Regions from separate parts of the Actinoplanes sp. NPDC051537 genome, predicted to be linked through region 2. Evidence: riboswitches for the same ligand, from Rfam matches in the RefSeq annotation. Region 2 holds a riboswitch; the other holds the start of a gene.
What was found. Region 2 has a riboswitch for glycine ahead of gcvP (aminomethyl-transferring glycine dehydrogenase). Riboswitches for the same ligand answer to the same signal wherever they lie in the genome.
Positions count from the first base shown of each region.

Region 1: it holds a riboswitch for glycine, as region 2 does, so the genes downstream of both, ACZ6TB_RS44515 (L-serine ammonia-lyase) here and gcvP (aminomethyl-transferring glycine dehydrogenase) in region 2, are expected to answer to the same signal.

Region 1 covers NZ_JBVJIU010000027.1:73,801-78,664, reverse strand. Annotated here, with positions in the region: gene ACZ6TB_RS44520 (diguanylate cyclase) at 1-1,330, opposite strand, end outside; gene ACZ6TB_RS44515 (L-serine ammonia-lyase) at 1,440-2,771, opposite strand; glycine riboswitch at 2,894-2,990, opposite strand; gene ACZ6TB_RS44510 (methyl-accepting chemotaxis protein) at 3,087-4,691, shown strand; gene ACZ6TB_RS44505 (glutamate-cysteine ligase family protein) at 4,774-4,864, shown strand, end outside.
Region 2 covers NZ_JBVJIU010000007.1:111,105-115,968, forward strand. Annotated here, with positions in the region: gene ACZ6TB_RS18255 (nucleotidyltransferase domain-containing protein) at 1-465, opposite strand, end outside; gene mgrA (L-glyceraldehyde 3-phosphate reductase) at 462-1,457, opposite strand; glycine riboswitch at 1,509-1,621, shown strand; gene gcvP (aminomethyl-transferring glycine dehydrogenase) at 1,716-4,520, shown strand; gene ACZ6TB_RS18270 (GNAT family N-acetyltransferase) at 4,595-4,864, opposite strand, start outside.

The sequences.
Region 1 (4,864 bases), on a different contig from region 2:
GCAGCAGCATGAGACCGCCGTGCCGCTTGGCCAGCTCGCCGACGAAGGTCGCGACGGCGGCGAAGAGGTGGTCGTCGCGGGCCTCCACGACGTCGGTGGCGAGCAGCGCCTCGAGGCGGCCGCCGAGCCGGGCGACCAGCGCCGGGCCGGCCACCTCGGCGGCGTCGCGGACGTGCCGCTCGGCGGCGGCCCGGTCCCGGTCGGCGAGCAGCGCGACGGCCTGGAGGTGTCCCTCGGCGGCGGCGCGCAGCGCGGCCAACGGCAGGGCCTCGTCCTCCTGGCAGTCGGCGCGCAGCACGGGCACGTCGGTGACCAGCGAGGCCGCCTCCTCGGCGAGCCGGGTACGGCCGGAGCCGCCGGGCCCGCGGATGACGGCGACGCCGCCGCGGCCGGTGCGGGCGCGGCGCCAGCGGTCGGCGAGGCCCTCGCGCTCGCCCTCGCGGCCGCACAGCGGCCAGCGCACGGCGGCCGGCTCGGCCGCCGCCGCCTCGCCGCCGGGACCGGCGCGCAGGGCGGTGAGCAGGGCCGCCGCGTCCGGGTAGCGATCGTCGGGGTCCTTGGCCAGCAGCCGGGTGACGACCGCGGCCAGGGCCGGGTCGAGGCCCGGGCAGAGCGCGGCGAGGTCGGGGACCGGCGCGGTCAGGTGCAGCCGCAGCAGCTGGCCGACGTCGTTCGCCTCGAACGGCATGGTGCCGGTGAGGCACTCGAAGAGCACGACGCCGAGCGAGTAGAGGTCGGATCGGCCGTCGACCGGCCGCTTGAGCATGCCGGACTGCTCGGGCGAGGTGTAGAGGAACGTGCCGACGGCCCGGTCGCCGTCGTCCTCCGGCTCGGCGCCGAGCAGGGCCAGGCCGAAGTCGATGAGCTTGGCCGGGCGGCCGGGCGACAGCATGATGTTGCCGGGCTTGACGTCGCGGTGCACGAGGCCGACCCGGTGCGCGGCGGCGAGGCCGCGGCCGAGCTGGGCGGCGAGCTCGACGACCGCCTCGGGGGCGAGCGGGCCCTGGGCGAGACGATCGGCCAGCGAGCCGCCCGGGATGTACTCCAGGACCAGGGCGGGCGCGCCGTCGAAGAGGCCGGCCGCGTGGATGGCCGGCACCGACGGGTCGTCGACACAGGCCAGCAGGGCGGCCTCGCGCTGGAAGGTGAACAGGATGCCGGCATCGGCGCCGCTGTCACCGTTGGGGCGTTTGAGGGCGTACGTCGCGTCGCCGCGCCGGACCCGGTGCACCGTCGTGAAGGCGCCCCGTCCGAGCTCGTCCCCGACGGCCAGGCCGGTCAGGTGCGCCGCGCCGCGCCCGTCGGGCGTCCATCCGGCCGTGTCACTCACTGGGACATCACTCCGCTGCTCTCGATTCGAAACCTCACATCGGCAGCGGCGGCGCGGACTTGACCCTCCAAGGGTCAGGCATTTCCTCCTCTCAGCCCGAATCCTTCGCTCAGCACTCGACGACGGTGACGGCGAGCCCGCCGAGCGACGTCTCCTTGTACTTCGTCGACATGTCCCGGCCGGTGTCGCGCATGGTGCGGATGGCGGTGTCGAGGCTGACCCGGTGACTGCCGTCGCCGCGCAGCGCGAGCCGGGCCGCGTTGATCGCCTTGACGCTCGCGATCGCGTTCCGCTCGATGCACGGCACCTGCACCAGGCCACCGACCGGATCGCAGGTGAGCCCGAGGCTGTGCTCGAGCGCGATCTCCGCGGCGTTCTCCACCTGCTCGGGCGTACCCCCGAGAACCTCGCACAAACCGGCGGCCGCCATCGCCGCCGCCGACCCGACCTCGCCCTGGCAGCCGACCTCGGCGCCGGAGATCGACGCGGCCCCCTTGATCAGGATGCCGACGGCGGCGGCGGTGAGCAGGAAGCGGACCACGCCGTCGTCGCCCGAGCCGGGCACGAACCGGCGGTAGTAGTGCAGGACCGCGGGGATGATGCCGGCGGCGCCGTTGGTGGGCGCGGTGACGACCCGCCCGCCGGCCGCGTTCTCCTCGTTGACGGCCAGCGCGTAGAGGTTCACCCAGTCGATCACGTGCAGCGGGTCGTCGGCGTCCGGGCGTACGACCAGATCGCGCCAGAGACCCGGCGCCCGGCGACGCACGCCGAGCCCACCGGGGAGAACGCCCTCCTCGGCCATCAGGCCGCGCTCGACGCAGGCGTGCATCACCCGCCAGATCGACAGCAGGCCGTCGCGGATCGCGGCGTCGTCGCGCCAGGCCCGCTCGTTGGCCAGCATCACGCCCGAGATGCTGGTCCGCTCGGCGGCACAGGTCGCGAGCAGGGTGTCACCGGAGACGAACGGGTGCCGCAGCTCGGCGTCGTCGGTGGCCCGCTCCTCGCCCTCCTCGAGGATGAAGCCGCCGCCGACCGAGTAGAACGTGCGCTCGGCCAGCACCGAGCCGTCCTGGGCCCACGCGGTGAACGTCATGCCGTTGGGGTGGAAGGGCAGGCTGCGGCGGCGGTGCAGGATCAGCTCGACCGGCACCGGATCACCCGCGAGCGAGACGGCGCCGGCCTCCTGGATGGCGACGACCCGGGCCGCGACCGTGGCGGTGTCGACGGTGGCCGGGTCCTCGCCCTCGAGGCCGAGCAGCACGGCGGCGTCGGAGTGGTGGCCGCGGCCGGTGGCGCCGAGCGAGCCGAACAGCTCGGCGCGCAGGCGGGCGGCCTTGGGCACCTCGGCGGCGAAACGGCGGGCGGCCCGCATCGGTCCCACGGTGTGGGAGGACGACGGGCCGATCCCGATGGAGTAGAGGTCGAAGGCGCTGACCGGCACGAAAGGCTCCCCTCGGAGGGTGGCCTCCCCGCTCTGTCATGGATACCTGAGAGCTTCGCCGCCGCGCGGGCGGTTTGCACCGTGGGTGCGGGACCACGTCGTCCCGGCTTTCCAGAGTCGCCTGCCATGCGGCGGTAACGGGTGCCTGAGAGATTCCCGGGGAGGGCTTGCTCCTTCGGCGCCCCGGTGACGGCCCGGGGACTCTCCCGCCGCGGTTCATACGGCGCGATCTTCGATTGTGTTCCGAGCGTGACAGCCCGGGACCGTCTCCGTCAACCCGCTCAGTCCCGGCTCAACCATGCCGAAACGGAGGAAGTGACGCTAGTTCGACGTTTGCGCCTCGGCGCGCGCCTGGGCGCCTGTTTCGCCCTCATCCTGGTCCTGCTGGGCATCGTGGTCGCGATCGGTGTGATCGCGCTGCAACGGCAGTCGGACTCGGCCGGGGCGGTGCGCGACCTCCAGGTGCTGCGGCGCCAGGTCGACGAGCAGAAGTACTACGACGGCGACATCTCGGGCTGGCAGATCGCGTACGCGTGGGACGTCTACCGCCTCTCGCCGCAGAAGGCCGTCGATCCGGCGTCGGACAACCGGGCCGGCTTCCTCAACGACGCGAAGCTGCTCAAGGCGTTGCTGGCGGAGACCCGTACGGACCTGATGACCTCGACCGAGAAGGACCTGTTCGCCGGGCTCCAGCAGCAGTGGACGGCGTACTTCCAGGCCGACGACCAGATCGTCGCGCTGTTCGCGAAGAGCGACATCGCCGGCGGCAACAAGATGATCCTCGGTCCCGGCTACGAGATCTACTACGCGATCGTCCAGCAGACCCAGAAGCTGGTCGACTCGGTGGCGGGCCGGGCCGAGAAAACCACCCGCGAAGCGCAGGACTCGGCGGCGACCGCCCGGGACTGGATGCTGATCACGTTCGCGCTCGCGGTGGTCGCCGCGGTGGTGCTCACGGTGCTGGTCAGCCGCAGCATCTCGCGGCCGGCGAACCGCGTGATCGGCGCGCTCCGGAGCGTGGCCGGCGGTGATCTGGGCGTACGGCTGCACGACAGCGGGACGGACGAGCTGGCCGACATGGCGCGGGCCGCCGACGACGCCGCGACCGGGGTGGCGGCGACCATCGGCCAGATCAGCGACGACGCGCGCGCGCTGGCCGCGGCGGCGGACACGATGTACCGGGTCAGCGGGCAGATCGACGGGGCCGTGAACAGCGCGTACGAGCAGGCGGAAAGCGTCGCCGGCACGGCCGGCGGCGTCTCCGGCAACGTGCAGACGGTGGCCGCCGGCGCCGAGCAGATGGGCGCCTCGATCTCGGAGATCTCCCGCAACGCGGCCGACGCGGCCGGCGTGGCGGCGGGCGCGGTGACCGCGGCCCGCGACACCAGCGCCACGATCAACCGGCTCGGCGAGTCGTCGGCGCAGATCGGCACCGTCGTCACCACGATCCAGGCGATCGCCGCCCAGACCAACCTGCTGGCGCTGAACGCGACGATCGAGGCGGCCCGGGCCGGCGAGCTCGGCAAGGGCTTCGCGGTGGTGGCGTCCGAGGTGAAGGACCTGGCCCAGGAGACGGCCCGGGCGACCGAGGAGATCGCCCAGCGGATCCAGGCGATCCAGCAGGACACCGGCGAGGCGGTCACCGCGATCGACGGGATCAGCCAGATCATCGAGCAGATCAGCGACTACCAGACGACGATCGCGTCGGCGGTCGAGGAGCAGAGCGCCACGACGACCGAGATGAACCGGGGCGTCACCGAGGCCGCGGACGGGGCCAGCGAGATCGCGCACGGCATCTCGTCGGTCGCCCAGAGCACCGCCACCAGCCGCAACGCCGTCGCCGAGGCGACCCGCGCGGCCGGCGACGTGCACGCCCTGGCGGCCCGGTTGCGCCAGACGGTGGACCGCTTCTCGATCTGACGATGCGGTCCATTCCTATCGCGCATATGGGAATGCTATGGTCAGCCTCGCCCGGCCCACCACGCACCCGGCGAGGCGCATCGTGACCACACCGTCGTTCGTCCCTTCCCCGCCCGGCTTCGTCGGGGCCGCGGTCGACGTGGCCGGCCCGGCCGCGCGCACCCTGCTGCGGC
Region 2 (4,864 bases):
GGCGCGCAGCACGTGCGCGCCCGCCATCAGCAGCCTGATCATGTGCATGGCCTGTTTGTGGTTCGTTTCGCCGGTGCGGTCCCGGCGCGCCTGCACGCGGTGGAGCTGATCCCGGGCGTACGCGCCGTAGGTCGAAGCCACCCGGCGCGAGAGGAACGCCTCCCGGATCGCCCGCAGCGCCTCGCCCTCGGGGGTGATCCGTTCGACGATCGGGGACCAGAGCACCTCGAGCACGGTCGGGTTGGCCTGGGCGGCGAGCACGCAGAACCGCTCGACCTCCCAGGAGAACTGCTCGGGAAGCGGGCCGTCGAGGTGCGTGGGCGGCTTGTCCAGCCGCCAGAAGTCGCGGGTCGGCGCGGCGAACACGCCCCGGCGGTCGTGGTCGGACGCGGGGCCGTCCAGCCCGTACGCGCGTGATCCGACCACGACCCCGAGGATCGTGTGCCGTTCGACGAGGTCCGTCACCGGTCGAGGACGGTCCCGTCGATCTCGTCCAGTTCCTCGGCGGTCAGGACCAGGTTGTCCAGCGCCGCCACGTTGTTCTCCAGCTGCTCGACGCTGCTCGCGCCGATGATCAGGCTGGTCATGCGGTTGTCGCGCAGGGCCCAGGCCAGGGCCAGCTGGGCGAGGGTCTGGCCGCGGCGCTTCGCGATGTCGTTGAGCGCGTTGATCCGGGCCATCGTCGTGGCGTCCAGGTCGCTCTCGTTGAGGAAGACGCTGGTGCGCACCCGCGAGTCGTCGGGGATGCCGCCGAGGTAGCGGTCGGTGAGCAGGCCCTGCTGCAGCGGGCTGAACGCGATGCAGCCGGCGCCGGCCTCCTCGAGGGCGCCGAGCAGGTTGTCCCGCTCGATCCAGCGGTTGAGGATCGAGTACGACGGCTGGTGGATCAGCAGCGGGGTGCCGAGCTCGCGCAGGATCGCGGCGGCGCGGGCGGTCTGCTCGCTGGAGTAGTTGCTGATGCCGACGTAGAGGGCCTTGCCGGCGCGGACGACGGCGTCGAGGGCGCTCATCGTCTCCTCGAGCGGGGTGTCCGGGTCCGGCCGGTGGTGGTAGAAGACGTCCACGTAGTCGAGGCCGAGCCGCCGCAGCGACTGGTCGAGGGAGCTCACCAGGTATTTCCGGGAGCCCCACTCGCCGTACGGGCCCTCCCACATGTGGTATCCGGCCTTGGTCGAGATGACCATTTCGTCCCGGTGAGCCCGGAAGTCGGCGGCGAGGAGCCGGCCGAAGTTGCGCTCCGCGCTGCCGGGCGGCGGCCCGTAGTTGTTGGCCAGGTCGAAGTGGGTGACGCCGAGGTCGAAGGCGCGCCGCACGATGTCGCGCTGCCGGTCGAGCGGGCGGCCGTCGCCGAAGTTGTGCCAGAGGCCGAGCGAGATCGCAGGCAGCTTCAGGCCGCTGCGGCCGGCCCGGCGGTAGGTCATCGAGTCGTAGCGGCTCTGCGCGGGGGTGTAGGTCACATACCCACCCTAGGGTTAGCGGTTTCCGCCAAGGTCACTGGTAGTTTGGTCGGCAGCCATGCGGGAGAGTTCGCCGGTCCCTGTTCATCGAGCGGGGGTAGCGGCGGCGCCGAAGGGGCAAATCCTCCCCGGAACCTCTCAGGCAAACGGACCGCATGGGCAAGCGACTCTGAAGTACCTGCTCTGTTTTCTCCGCCGAGTGGGTACGACAGAGGGGGAGGCCGCCTTGTCGACCTCCGCTCTCGCTTGGAGCCCGCCATGACGTTCGCATCCCGGCACATCGGTCCCGATCCGGACGAGCAGACCCACATGCTCAAGGCCATCGGCTACCCCTCGCTCGAGGCGCTGATGGACGCGGCGGTCCCCGAGGTGATCCGCTGGCACGGCACGCTCGACCTGCCGCCGGCCGCCTCCGAGGAGGACACGATCGCCGAGCTGCGGTCGATCGCCGCCAAGAACACAGTCGCCACCCCGATGATCGGGCTCGGCTACTACGGCACCCACACACCCGCGGTGATCAAGCGGAACGTGCTGGAGAACCCGGCCTGGTACACGGCGTACACCCCGTACCAGCCGGAGATCAGCCAGGGCCGGCTCGAGGCGCTGCTCAACTTCCAGACCATGGTCACCGACCTCACGGGACTCACCACGGCCAACGCCTCGATGCTCGACGAGGGCACCGCCGTGGCCGAGGCCATGACGCTGGCGAAGCGGGCTTCGAAATCCAAGTCGCGGGTGTACGTGGTGGACGCCGACACCCTGCCGCAGACGCTTTCGGTGTTGCGCACCCGGGCCGAGCCGCTGGGCATCGAACTGGCGCTCGTGGATCTCGACGCCGGCGACCAGCTCCCGGCCGAGTATTTCGGTCTTCACCTGCAATATCCGGGTGCTTCGGGCGCCGTACGGGATCATGCCGCCCTGGTTGACGTGGCGCACGCGGCCGGGGCCCTGGTCACCGTCGCGGCCGACCTGCTCGCGCTGACGCTGTTGCGGGCGCCGGGGGAGATCGGGGCGGACATCGCGGCCGGCACGACGCAGCGTTTCGGGGTGCCGCTCGGCTTCGGCGGGCCGCACGCCGGATATCTCGCGGTGCGGGCCGGGCTCGAGCGATCGCTGCCGGGCCGTCTCGTGGGCGTGTCCAAGGACGCCGACGGGGCGCCCGCCTACCGGCTCGCGCTGCAGACGCGGGAGCAGCACATCCGCCGGGAGAAGGCGACCAGCAACATCTGCACGGCGCAGGTGCTGCTGGCCGTGATGGCGAGCATGTACGCGGTGTACCACGGCCCGTCCGGGCTGCGGGAGATCGCCCGCCGGGTGCACGGGCACGCGCTGACCCTGGCCGGATCGCTGACCGCGGCCGGGATCGCGGTCGACCACGACGCGTTCTTCGACACGGTGACCGCGGTCGTTCCCGGGCGGGCCGCCGCCGTCGTCTCGGCCGCCGCGGACGCCGGCATCGACCTGCGGCTCGTCTCGTCCGACCGGGTTTCGATCGCTTGTGACGAGACGACCACCCCGGCCCACGTCGCTGCCGTTCTGTCCGCATTTGGCGTCGCGGTCGCGGAGCCGGCCACCTGCGGGGCCAAGCCGCTCGGCCGGACCACCGAGTTCCTCACCCACCCGGTGTTCCACAGTCACCACTCCGAGACGAGCATGCTGCGCTACCTGCGCAAGCTCTCCGACCGCGACTACGCGCTCGACCGCGGCATGATCCCGCTGGGCTCCTGCACGATGAAGCTCAACGCGACGACCGAGATGGAGGCGGTCACCTGGCCCGCCTTCGCCGACATCCACCCGTACGCGCCCTCTTCCCAGACGGTCGGGTACGAGCACCTGATCTCCCAGCTGGAGACCTGGCTCGCCGAGATCACCGGGTACGACGCGGTCAGCGTGCAGCCGAACGCCGGCTCCCAGGGCGAGCTCGCCGGCCTGCTGGCCATCCGCGGCTATCACCGCGCCCGTGGCGAGGCCCACCGCGACGTCTGCCTGATCCCGTCCAGCGCCCACGGCACGAACGCGGCGAGCGCGGTCATGGCCGGCATGCGCGTGGTGGTCGTGGCCTGCGATGACGCCGGCAACGTGGACCTCGCCGACCTGTCCGCCAAGATCTCGGCCCACGCCGGGTCGCTCGCCGCGATCATGGTGACCTACCCGTCGACGCACGGCGTCTACGAGACCTCCATCGCCGACCTGTGCGCCCAGGTGCACGAGGCCGGCGGCCAGGTGTACGTCGACGGCGCCAATCTGAACGCGCTGGTCGGCTTCGCCCGGCCGGGCAAGTTCGGCGCCGACGTCTCGCACCTGAACCTGCACAAGACGTTCTGCATCCCGCACGGCGGCGGCGGTCCCGGCGTGGGCCCGGTCGCGGTCCGGCAGCACCTGGCCGACTACCTGCCCGGCAACCCGGTGCTGCCCGGCGACCACCACGCGGTGTCGGCGGCCCCGCACGGCTCGGCCGGCATCCTGCCGATCTCCTGGGCCTACCTGCGGATGATGGGCCCCGACGGGCTGGCCGCGGCGACGGCCAACGCGGTGCTGACCGCCAACTACGTGGCGGCCCGGCTGCGCGACCACTTCCCGGTGCTCTACGCCGGCAACAACGGCCTGGTCGCGCACGAGTGCATCCTCGACCTGCGCCCGATCACGAAGGCGACCGGCGTCTCGGTCGACGACGTGGCCAAGCGCCTGATCGACTACGGCTTCCACGCCCCGACGATGTCGTTCCCGGTGGCCGGCACGCTGATGGTCGAGCCCACCGAGAGCGAGGACCTGGCCGAGCTGGACCGGTTCTGCGCCGCGATGATCGCGATCAAGGCCGAGATCGACCAGGTGGCGGCGGGGGTGTGGCCGGCCGGCGACAACCCGCTGGCGAACGCCCCGCACACCGCGTCGTCGGTCACGACCGATGAGTGGGCGCACCCGTACTCGCGTACGGTGGCGGCGTTCCCGGGGGGCGTGGACCGGACGGCGAAGTACTGGCCGCCGGTGCGCCGCATCGACGGCGCGTACGGCGACCGCAACCTGGTCTGCTCGTGCCCGTCCCCGGAGGCGTTCGAGGACTGACCTTGTCAGTTCAGCTTGATCGGCCCGCTCAGTTCAGCTCGATCGGCCCGCTCAGTTCAGCTCGATCGGCCCGCTCAGTTCAGCTTGATCAGCCCGGCCGCCGTGGGCCGGAAGCCGCAGCGGTCGAGGTAGAAGGACTCCAGAGGGGGTTCGAAGTCGACGTGCAGCCACTCGCAGCCGGCTCGCCGGGCCTCTGCGGTGGCGCGCTCGACCAGGGCGGCGCCGATGCCGCGGTGCTGGTGGCCGGGGTCGACGGCGGTGTCCAGCACGAACGCGTGGGCGCCGCCGTCCCAGCACACCTGCACGAAGCCGACCAGGTCGTCGCCGTCGAACGCGCCGACCCA